Regions from separate parts of the Methylophilus sp. DW102 genome, predicted to be linked through region 3. Evidence: predicted binding sites of a transcription regulator. Region 3 holds the regulator's gene; each other region holds the start of a gene.
The links. The regulator sigma-54, encoded in region 3, starts transcription at its own class of promoters, with help from an activator protein. The targets are predictions, from matches to a motif close to TGGCACNNTTCCTGCT.

Region 1: AACH41_RS04065 (ammonium transporter) is a predicted target of sigma-54. The motif match lies at 1,256-1,271, and genes of this name have one in related genera.
Region 2: AACH41_RS11705 (prepilin-type N-terminal cleavage/methylation domain-containing protein) is a predicted target of sigma-54. The motif match lies at 2,154-2,169, and genes of this name have one in related genera.

The regions. Positions count from the first base shown of each region.
Region 1 covers NZ_AP029023.1:856,094-859,372, reverse strand. Annotated here, with positions in the region: gene AACH41_RS04065 (ammonium transporter) at 1-1,179, opposite strand, end outside; gene AACH41_RS04060 (hypothetical protein) at 1,523-2,119, opposite strand; gene AACH41_RS04055 (DUF3301 domain-containing protein) at 2,291-2,599, shown strand; gene gluQRS (tRNA glutamyl-Q(34) synthetase GluQRS) at 2,606-3,279, shown strand, end outside.
Region 2 covers NZ_AP029023.1:2,482,869-2,486,147, reverse strand. Annotated here, with positions in the region: gene AACH41_RS11725 (farnesyl diphosphate synthase) at 1-222, opposite strand, end outside; gene AACH41_RS11720 (exodeoxyribonuclease VII small subunit) at 249-494, opposite strand; gene AACH41_RS11715 (dienelactone hydrolase family protein) at 569-1,231, opposite strand; gene AACH41_RS11710 (prepilin-type N-terminal cleavage/methylation domain-containing protein) at 1,288-1,644, opposite strand; gene AACH41_RS11705 (prepilin-type N-terminal cleavage/methylation domain-containing protein) at 1,732-2,073, opposite strand; gene AACH41_RS11700 (SRPBCC family protein) at 2,519-3,064, opposite strand; gene AACH41_RS11695 (YncE family protein) at 3,252-3,279, opposite strand, start outside.
Region 3 covers NZ_AP029023.1:261,709-264,987, reverse strand. Annotated here, with positions in the region: gene lptA (lipopolysaccharide transport periplasmic protein LptA) at 1-600, shown strand, start outside; gene lptB (LPS export ABC transporter ATP-binding protein) at 609-1,352, shown strand; gene AACH41_RS01185 (RNA polymerase factor sigma-54) at 1,359-2,903, shown strand; gene tyrS (tyrosine--tRNA ligase) at 2,949-3,279, opposite strand, start outside.

The sequences.
Region 1 (3,279 bases), 590 kb from region 3:
CACCGCTGGAATTTTGTGGATGCTCAAATCTGCACCATCAAACTCTTCTTCCGGGTCTAGCCGTAGCCCAACCAGTTTTCTCAGCAAGCCATAGACCAGCAAACCGCCCAGCAAGGCAATGACCACGCCAACCAGCGTGCCTAACAATTGACTCATCAGGCTCACGCCACCCAGCCCACCCACAGCGGTGCTGCCAAAAATACCGGCAGCAATGCCACCCCAGGCGCCACACAAACCATGCAGTGGCCACACACCTAAAACATCATCAATCTTGAGGCGGTTTTGCGTCAGCGTAAATGCCCAGACAAACAAGGCCCCTGCTACTGAGCCGGTGACGAGCGCACCCAGTGGATGCATGACATCCGAGCCGGCACAGACTGCCACCAGTCCAGCCAAGGGACCGTTGTGGACAAAACCGGGGTCATTTTTACCCAGTACCAATGCCGCCAATGTTCCGCCGACCAGCGCCATTAGCGAGTTAACGGCCACCAGCCCAGAAATGCCTTGTATGGCTTGTGCGGACATGACGTTAAAGCCAAACCAGCCTACGGTTAATATCCATGCACCTAAGGCAAGAAACGGAATATTGGAAGGCGGATAAGCATGCAATTTACCGTCTTTGGTATACCGCCCATTGCGCGCGCCTAACAACAGCACCGCCGCCAGGGCGATCCAGCCCCCCATGGCATGTACGACGACCGAGCCGGCAAAATCATGGAAGTTGGCGCCAAAACTGGCCTTGAGCCAATCCTGAAAACCAAAATGACCGTTCCAGGCAATGCCCTCAAAAAAGGGATAGATAAAGCCGACGATCAAAAAGGTTGCTGCCAATTGCGGGTTGAATTTGGCGCGCTCGGCAATGCCGCCAGAAATAATGGCAGGAATCGCGGCGGCAAAGGTGAGCAAGAAGAAGAACTTGACCAGACCGTAACCGTTTTGCACGGTCAGTGTTTCGGCACCATTGAAAAAGTGGATGCCATAAGCAATACCATAGCCAATAAAAAAATAGGCAATAGTAGACACACAAAAATCCACCATAATTTTAACCAGGGCATTCACCTGATTTTTTTGACGTACTGTGCCGACCTCCAAAAAGGCAAAACCGGCATGCATTGCCAAGACCATGATGGCCCCCAGCAATACAAACAGGACGTCATTAGCTGTCACTAATGATTCCATTTCGCTCTCCGAATTCAATAATTATTGATTGGCGTTTTGTTTGAAAGACACGCCTTTTTAAAATGCGCAGGTTTCAAGCAAATATCAGGCCATTTTTAAGTGATTGATTTTAAAAGGAGTGGAGTTTGGGCACCAGCAAAAACGCCCCAAAATAACTCAATCAAAAGTGCATTGCACATTATTGGTGCAAATTAGGGCATATTTAAACAAAAGTACTTAAAGATGCTCAAATGCTGATGAATGAGGCATGCCATGCGAACTCATCGAGAGTTTGCGTCAACAAAACACGGATAAAGCGGTGGATAACCGTATCGTCGTATGCCAATACGGAGGAGGGACAGACTTATATGATCTCGACCGGTTGCAATTGCTTGAGCATTTCGACCGCCTCAGGATGCGCAGACCAGAAATAGTAAAATTCACGCACCGCGTTTAAAAATAGGTGACGGGTATTTTTGAGATTAAATAGCGGCAGGGTTGCGTCAGCGGTGATGCGGTAGGCGTTTTTTTCTGTGAGTGGTGCTTCACGCAAGCGCAACAACATGAGCTTTGCCATGCGCGTACGCAGTTCAATATCCATCTCCTGCTTGTGCTCCATGGATTTGAGCGCTTTGACGTAGCCGTTAAGCGGCCATAATTCTGCTGTTTCAAACTTCTCGGACTGCAACGCCGGCCAAACGGACTGCAAATCAATCACCGCCGGCTGCCAACCGATAGGATGTAATTCAAAGCCGACAGTATCGGCATATTGCATGACGGCTTTCACATCGCCACGCCAAAAAGGATAAAACTCGCGGATAATGGTCAGGATTTCTGGCCAGCGCTGGGCTTCCTTGTCGGCCAGACAATCGTCCACCGCTTGCCGGTAGACCGTGCTGCTGCATTCCTGGTCTTTTAATAGCGGCGTTAACTCAGCCAGCACCGCGTCGCGCTGTGCCATGATGGCAGCATCAGCGCCCTTGCTGTGCAATAAATTATAATAAGCTTGAATCGCATCTGCTTCGCGGCTTGAATTCATCGTTAACAACACTAAATAAGAATGAAATGAATATGAAACGGATTATTGGTCATCATACACTGAAAAAGATAATCGTCTTAAAGGAGAACAACGATGGCTGAATGGGCCTTATTAGCCATTTTGATGGCGGGCGCATGGTATTGGATGGATACGATTTCGAAACGTGAGATCGCGCTCAAGATTGGCCGCCAGTTGGCTGAGCGCTGCCATCTGCAGTTTCTGGATGAAACCGTGGCTTGCGCCCGCGTCGGTTTTGCCAGGGACGGCAATGGTCGCATGCAGTTACAACGCACGTATACCTTTGACGTCTCCAGCCAGGGCATTGAGCGCATGGCCTGTCATCTGCAATTGCGGGGCGGCCAATTGGTAGCCTGGCATATTCCGCCTTACGTCACCCAGTAAAACGTCATGGTGGTTGGCCGCTTTGCCCCTTCGCCTACCGGCCCCTTGCATTTTGGCTCACTGGTCGCCGCCGTCGCCAGTTACTGCGATGCTAAAAGCCAGGGCGGCCGCTGGCTGCTGCGTATAGAAGATGTAGACACCACCCGCCGCGTCGCCGGCGCCAGCGCAGACATGATTCGCACCCTGCAGCATTATGGCTTTGTTTGGGATGAGGAAATCGTCTACCAAAGTGAACGCACCGAGCACTATGAGCAGGCCCTGGCGCAGTTACGCCACCGGGGCCTGGCATACCCTTGCACCTGCTCGCGTAAGGAGATTGCCGACAGCTCGACACAACTGGGCATTGAAGGTGCCATTTACCCTGGCACTTGCCTGCAACATCCCATAAAACCAGACACACCTGCTGCCTGGCGCTTGAAAACGCCTGCCATCGGTATCGGCTTTGCGGATAGAGTTGTCGGCTGGCAGCAACATGCCATGGCCAGTGACATCGGTGACTTTGTGATCAAGCGTGCCGATGGTCTGTTCAGCTACCAGTTAGCCGTTGTCGTTGATGATGCCCTGCAAGGCGTGACCCATGTGGTGCGCGGTGCAGACCTGCTGCAATCCACCACGCGGCAGATCTATCTGCAACAGTGCTTGGGCTATGCCACCCCAGCATATGCCCATATCCCGCTGGT
Region 2 (3,279 bases), 800 kb from region 3:
ACTGGCATCAGCCGTCATTCTGGAGGTGCCTGCCAGTTCTGCTGCGGCATAACTCAATAACGCACGCACCCGTTTACCTCCACCGAGCACCGCGTAACGCATGGCTTCGTGCAGGCGTTCAGGCAATATTTGCTCACCAGGCAAAAGGCGAGCCAGCACCTGCTCCACATGTTGTTGATGTGCGCGTGCCCAATGATCAAAGACAAAAGCAGAAGTGGTCATGAATAAACAGGAAAGTGGCTGGCGGGTTAATTCGCTTCGAAGGGCGTCAGTTGCTGTTGTTGGTTAAGCAGCATCACGGTTTGTTCTGCTTGCTCTAAAGAGGTCTGGCAAGCTTGTAACAATTGCACGCCCTCAGTATAGGCTGCCAGTGAAGCCTCTAGCGGCAGTTCGCCTGACTCCATGCGCTTGACGATGGTTTCTAGCGCCGCTAGGCGTTCGGCAAAACTTGGTTGATCACTCACCGCAGACGGTGTTTTTTTGGGAGCACTCATGAAAATAGGCCTATGAAAACGCTGGCTATTTTAACAAAACTCCCCCTGCTTGCGGGATTATTCTCAAGATAGGGTTATTGCGCTGGCGGAAGCACCTTGAGCAAAAATTGGCGGATATCGTTGATCTCTTCGTCGCAAACACTATGCGGCATATCGTATTCATGCCATTCCACCGCATAGCCTGTGGCCTCCAGTGTTTGCCGCGAAGCTTGCGCGGTTGCCATGGTAATTACGCTATCAAAACGGCCATGCGCCATCCAGATCGGGCACTGCTGGTTGGCTGGGTGTTTTTCTTGGGAGAGTTGACTCTTTAAGGGTAAGTATGTGGAAAGCGCCAGAACGCCTGCCAACGTTTGCGGAAAACGCGTTGCCGTATGTAAAGCCATCGCGCCGCCTTGCGAGAACCCTGCCAGTAAAATGCGGTGCGCCGGGATGCCCTGCGCAATTTCGGCTTCTATCATCGCAATTAATGTCGCTTGCATGCCTTTAATCCCAGCTTCATCTTGCGGGCTGTCAGGCTGTAGCCCAAAAATGTCATACCAGGCACGCATCTCGTAGCCGTTATTCAGAGTAACTGGACGATAGGGGGCGTGGGGTAAGATAAATTTTATGTGGGGCAGGTTGAGCATCTGTACCACAGGCTCAAAGTCATGTCCGTCGGCACCTAGGCCGTGGAGCCAGATGATGATGGCAGTGGAAGAAGTTGACGTATGATTAACCAGAATATGCTCTAACATTACAGTGAACTTTTTAAAACGGGTCGTTAGTATAACAACTTGCTTTCTTTTGTCATTCATGGTGCAACCATAGTACAGGTGGCTCCATTATTTAAATCGCAGGTAATTGATGCATTTCCGGGTGGTCTAGCAATGGAAATAAAGCTTGTAACTGCTGTAACCTTTGCGCCATTGTTAATATTCGTGCAGGCTTTAGCGAGAGGAAATGGAATATTAGAGGGACTCTTGTTGAGTTGAATATCAGCATATACTTTTCTTGCGTAAATGCTTGATTCTGCCAAGCATGCGTTGTTCGATGCTTCTCTAGTGTAGTTCTGATATGCTGGAATTGCCACCGATGCCAAAACACCAAGAATAGCCATGGCAACCATTAATTCGATTAAAGTGAAACCGCAAATTTGCTTTATTTTCATGAGGGCCCCAAAAAATAAAGCCCTGCACTGGCAGGGCTTTATTTACTATTCAATTTGTTAACTGAACTCTCAAAATCTCAGATTCAGTTATGAACAGGTGCCGCCTGCACTTAAGTCACAAGTCCAAACTTTGCTACCAGGGCTTTTAGATGTTGCAGTGAATGTGGCTGTAGCTGATGCTGGAGCAGCGATCCCTGAACAGGCTTTATTTTGAGGTTGGGTCAGGTTTGCTTGCGCGACGCCTCTGGAGAAGTCAATAATGACGCGATCAGCATAAGCTTTGGCTTCCAGCTGGCATGAGCTTTCAGCAGCTTCTTTTGTATAGTCCTGATAAGCCGGAATCGCCACAGAAGCCAAAATACCAATAATCGCTACCACGATCATCAATTCAATCAGGGTAAAACCTTGTTGTGCGTGTTTTTTCATCATGTTTTCCTTCAAGTCAAGTTTAAAGTCAGTTACTTCTTTGTTTAAGTCACTGCTTTTTCAACAGTGTTGGCTAACCCTAAAGCAACAGGCGTGCCAATCCTCTTTTGTGGTTTGTAACTGATTGAAAAATATGAATTAAAGGGTTTTTATGCTTTATTTCTTCGAATTGAATTTAAAAAGTGAGGGCTTGGTTGCGATTAGTTAAGCTGACAGAAAGTGACAGGCTTTGCCCATCTTTGACAGGATAGGTGATGGTTTTGGGCAGGTGGTTTGGCTAAATGCAAAAAAGGGATTGTGTGGTACACAATCCCTTTACTTGGTGCCAGTCGCTTGCTTTTGGCCGTGACTGATTTGCAAAAACAGTGTTGTTTACAACGTAAGACTTACCAGAATTTCCACCAGGGTTTACTGTTGCCTTGCGATTTTTTTCCAGAACCCTGGCTAATTACTTTCCCGATTCGGCAACCTTTTTCAGGCTTTCGAGACCTGGATCAAAAAAGTCGTCGAGCGCCTTGGTCGCGGCATCATCATTTTGCTCAGGCTTTGGAATGTTGGAGGAATCGGCGCGAGTGTAGCTGCCTTTGACTGAAACGACAGTGTCATTGCCGTTGGCAGTCACTGTGATCATTGGGTAAAAGTTAGCAAACTGTAATGTACTTTTTTCATACACATATTCATATTTAACGCGCATGCCAGCGTCGTCAATAAAACGCAGTTTTTCGTACATGACGCCGCCGTTTTTCAGTTTGACGGTGCGGTAGGTGGCATCGTCGCCGTTTTCATCTTTTTTCTGCTCTACGGTGGTAGACACAACGCCTGAATGCCAGGCTTGTTCGTTCCCAAAATCTTTGACCAATGCCCATACTTTTGCAGCAGGCGCTTTGATGGTGACGCTTTTTTCAAAGCGTAAGGCTGCTGCACCGTGTGCACCAGCGGTGAGGGGGATCAACGGCAATAAAGAAACAGCAATCATGCCTAGAAATTTTTTCATTACATATCTCCTGAAATTTACAGACTTTTAAAACTAAAGCTCGGCGTGGATCGGTAAGCGGTCAAAGTGTTTTAAAAAACAATCCGAGACTTTACCCAAAAATAAACTTCTTTGCGACTAATTCATTGGTCATCCTGTGAAAAAATCAAAAAATAGATTGCTTTGGCTCTGCACAGCCCTTTTCTTGCTATTTCGCTTCGAGAATAAATTGCCCG
Region 3 (3,279 bases):
CTATTGTCCATGCCGCTGAGTGTGCTGGCCGAAGAATCCGACCGAGATCAACCGATAGAGCTTGAGGCGGATACCGTGACCGTGAACGATGCTAAAAAAATCAGTATCTACACGGGCAACGTGATTCTTAATCAGGGCACTTTGCAAATCAAGGCGGACAAAATGATCGTACGCGAGGATCAGGACGGCTTTCAACATAGCACCTGTACCGGCAACCCCACCACATTCAAGCAAAAACGTACCGGTAAAGACGAGTGGATGCAAGGCAGTGGTCAACGTATCGAATACAACGCCCGCATGGATAAAGTGCAACTGTATACCAATGCCTGGGTTAAACGTGGTGAAGACATCGTGACCGGGGACTACATCAGCTACGACGCCAACGCCGAGTATGCCGAGGTGATTGGCGGCACCAAAGCCAACCCGAACGGGACGGCTGGCAGCCGCGTCAAGGCCACCATACAGCCTAAAAATAAAACCACACCACCTGTCATTGACAACAAGCCAACCTCTCAACAGGGGTTACGGATGAATCGCTCCTTGCAACTCAAGGTCGAACCTGCCCCTGCCGAAAACACTGGTGAGCAAGGCAAAGAGTAAGCATAAAGATGGAAACCATGGCAGCAGATCAGAACCATTTGCAGGTTAACCGCCTGAAAAAAACCTATCAGGGCCGTACCGTGGTCAAAAACACGACGCTTGAGTTACGCAGTGGCGAAGTGATCGGCTTGCTGGGTCCCAACGGGGCAGGCAAAACCACCAGCTTTTACATGATTGTCGGGTTGGTTGCGCTGGATGAAGGCAACATTACGCTGAATGGCGCCGACGTGAGCCGCGCGCCCATGCATGAGCGCGCGCGCATGGGCCTGGCTTATCTGCCCCAAGAAGCATCCATTTTCCGCAAGCTCAGCGTAACCGACAACATACTCGCCATTCTTGAAACCCGTCCCTATACGGAAGAGCAGCGTGAGGCGAGGCTTGAGTCCTTGCTGGATCAATTGCATATCCAGCACATCCGCAACAGTCAGGCCGTCAGCTTGTCTGGCGGCGAACGTCGACGCGTTGAAATTGCGCGCTGCCTGGCCACTGACCCTAAATTTATTTTGCTGGATGAACCGTTCGCCGGGATTGATCCGATTGCGGTGATCGAAATCCAGAAAATCATCCGCTACCTGAGCAGTCAGAATATTGGTATTTTAATCACCGACCACAATGTGCGCGAAACGCTGGATATCTGTGACCGCGCTTATATTGTCAATGAAGGCGCTGTGTTTGCAGCAGGCACGCCCGATGAAATCATTCAGAATGAAGGTGTGCGTGAAGTGTATCTGGGCAAGAATTTTAGGCTGTAATCCGTCATGAAACAGAACCTGCAATTACGTATTTCGCAAAATCTGGCGCTGACGCCGCAGCTGCAGCAATCGATCCGTTTGCTGCAACTTTCCACGCTGGAACTGAACCAGGAACTGGAAACCATCCTGCAGGAAAACCCGTTACTGGAAATGTCAGACGGTGAAGAAGGCGAGTTTGAAGATAACACACCGCCTCCCCCCACTGTAGAAGCTGAGCCGACAGATGCCAGCTCGTTTGACATGGCAACGCAGCAAGAGATCACCGCACCGGCAGAAAGTCTGCGTGAAGACTTGCACGATGAGCTGGGCGGGAGCGAGAGCGACCTGCCCAATTTAAACGAGGAATTCACGCCGCCAGAGTTTGAAGATGATTATGAAGAGTTTGGCAGCACCAGCAACTGGGACGAAGCCGGACGCAATCATCAGGAAGACGAAGACAGTGACTTTTCCAGACAGGAAACCACCAGCATCAGTTTGCGCGAGCATCTGATTGATCAGATACAACTGGCACATTTATCGCAACGTGACATGAGCCTGGTCAAACTGCTACTGGATAGCATCACTGATGATGGCTATCTGGAGCAAGATCTGCAGGAGATTGTGGAGCACTTGCCACTCGAACTTGAGGTCGAGCTGCTGGAACTGGAAACCGCCCTCAAGCTGATCCAGAATCTGGACCCTGTAGGCGTAGGTGCGCGCGATTTACGCGAGTGCCTGCTCTTGCAACTGACGCGTTTGCCGCAAGAAACGCCACACTTGCAAACCGCCATTGCCATTGCCAAAGACCACCTGGCGCTGCTGGCCAACAAAGACTTTGTCAAACTGCGCAAGGTGCTTGGTTGCGATGAAGCGGTACTCAAGGCGGCGCAGCACCTGATCCGCCAGCAAAACCCCAGACCCGGCAGCGAGTTTTCCAGCTTTAGTCACGATCACTTTATCCAGCACGATGTGGTGGTTAAAAAAATCAAGGGCATTTGGGTCGCCTCTTTAAATGATGGCGTGATCCCCAAACTGCGCATCAACCAGATGTATGCGGACATCCTCAAGCGCAACCGCGAGAGTTCAGGCCAATACCTGCAAAGCCAGATGCAGGAAGCCAAGTGGATGATTAAAAATATCCAGCAGCGCTTCTCGACCATTTTGCGCGTGTCACAAGCCATTGTAGATCGCCAGCGCAACTTCTTTGAACATGGTGAAATTGCCATGCGGCCACTGGTGCTGCGTGAAATCGCCGAAGAACTCGACTTGCATGAAAGCACAGTTTCCCGCGTCACCACGCATAAGTATATGCTCACACCGCGTGGCGTCTATGAACTCAAATACTTCTTTGGCAGCTCGGTGGCCACAGATGCAGGCGGCTCCTGCTCTGCCACCGCTATCCGCGCCTTGATCAAGCAAATGGTGGCCGAAGAAAACCCGAAAAAGCCTTTGTCGGACAACCAGATCACCGACACACTGGCACAACAAGGTATCGTCGTTGCCCGCCGTACCATAGCCAAATATCGCGAGTCCCTGAATATTCCGCCCGCGAACTTGCGCAAAACGCTCTAAACAAAAAAGGCCGCAGATGCGGCCTTTTTTGTTTCTCAGCTCAAATCACCTGATTGTGATCTTGGCAAATTTACGTTTACCCACCTGTGCGATCACTGTCACACCTTTAGTCAAAGGCAGATTCTTATCATCCACCTTGACGCTGTCGAGCTTGACGCCTCCTTGCTGCACTGCGCGCATGGCTTCACTGGTGCTTTCAACCAAGCCCGCCTGTTTTAACAATTGGCTAATGCCGATGCTCTCGCCTTCAATGGTCACTTCAACTTCGGGCACGTCATCCGGGATGCCGCCTTTGGCACGGGTCTGGAAGTCCTGCAAGGCTTTTTCAGCCGCGGCTTGACCATGGAAACGCGCCACAATTTCTTGGGCAAAGCCG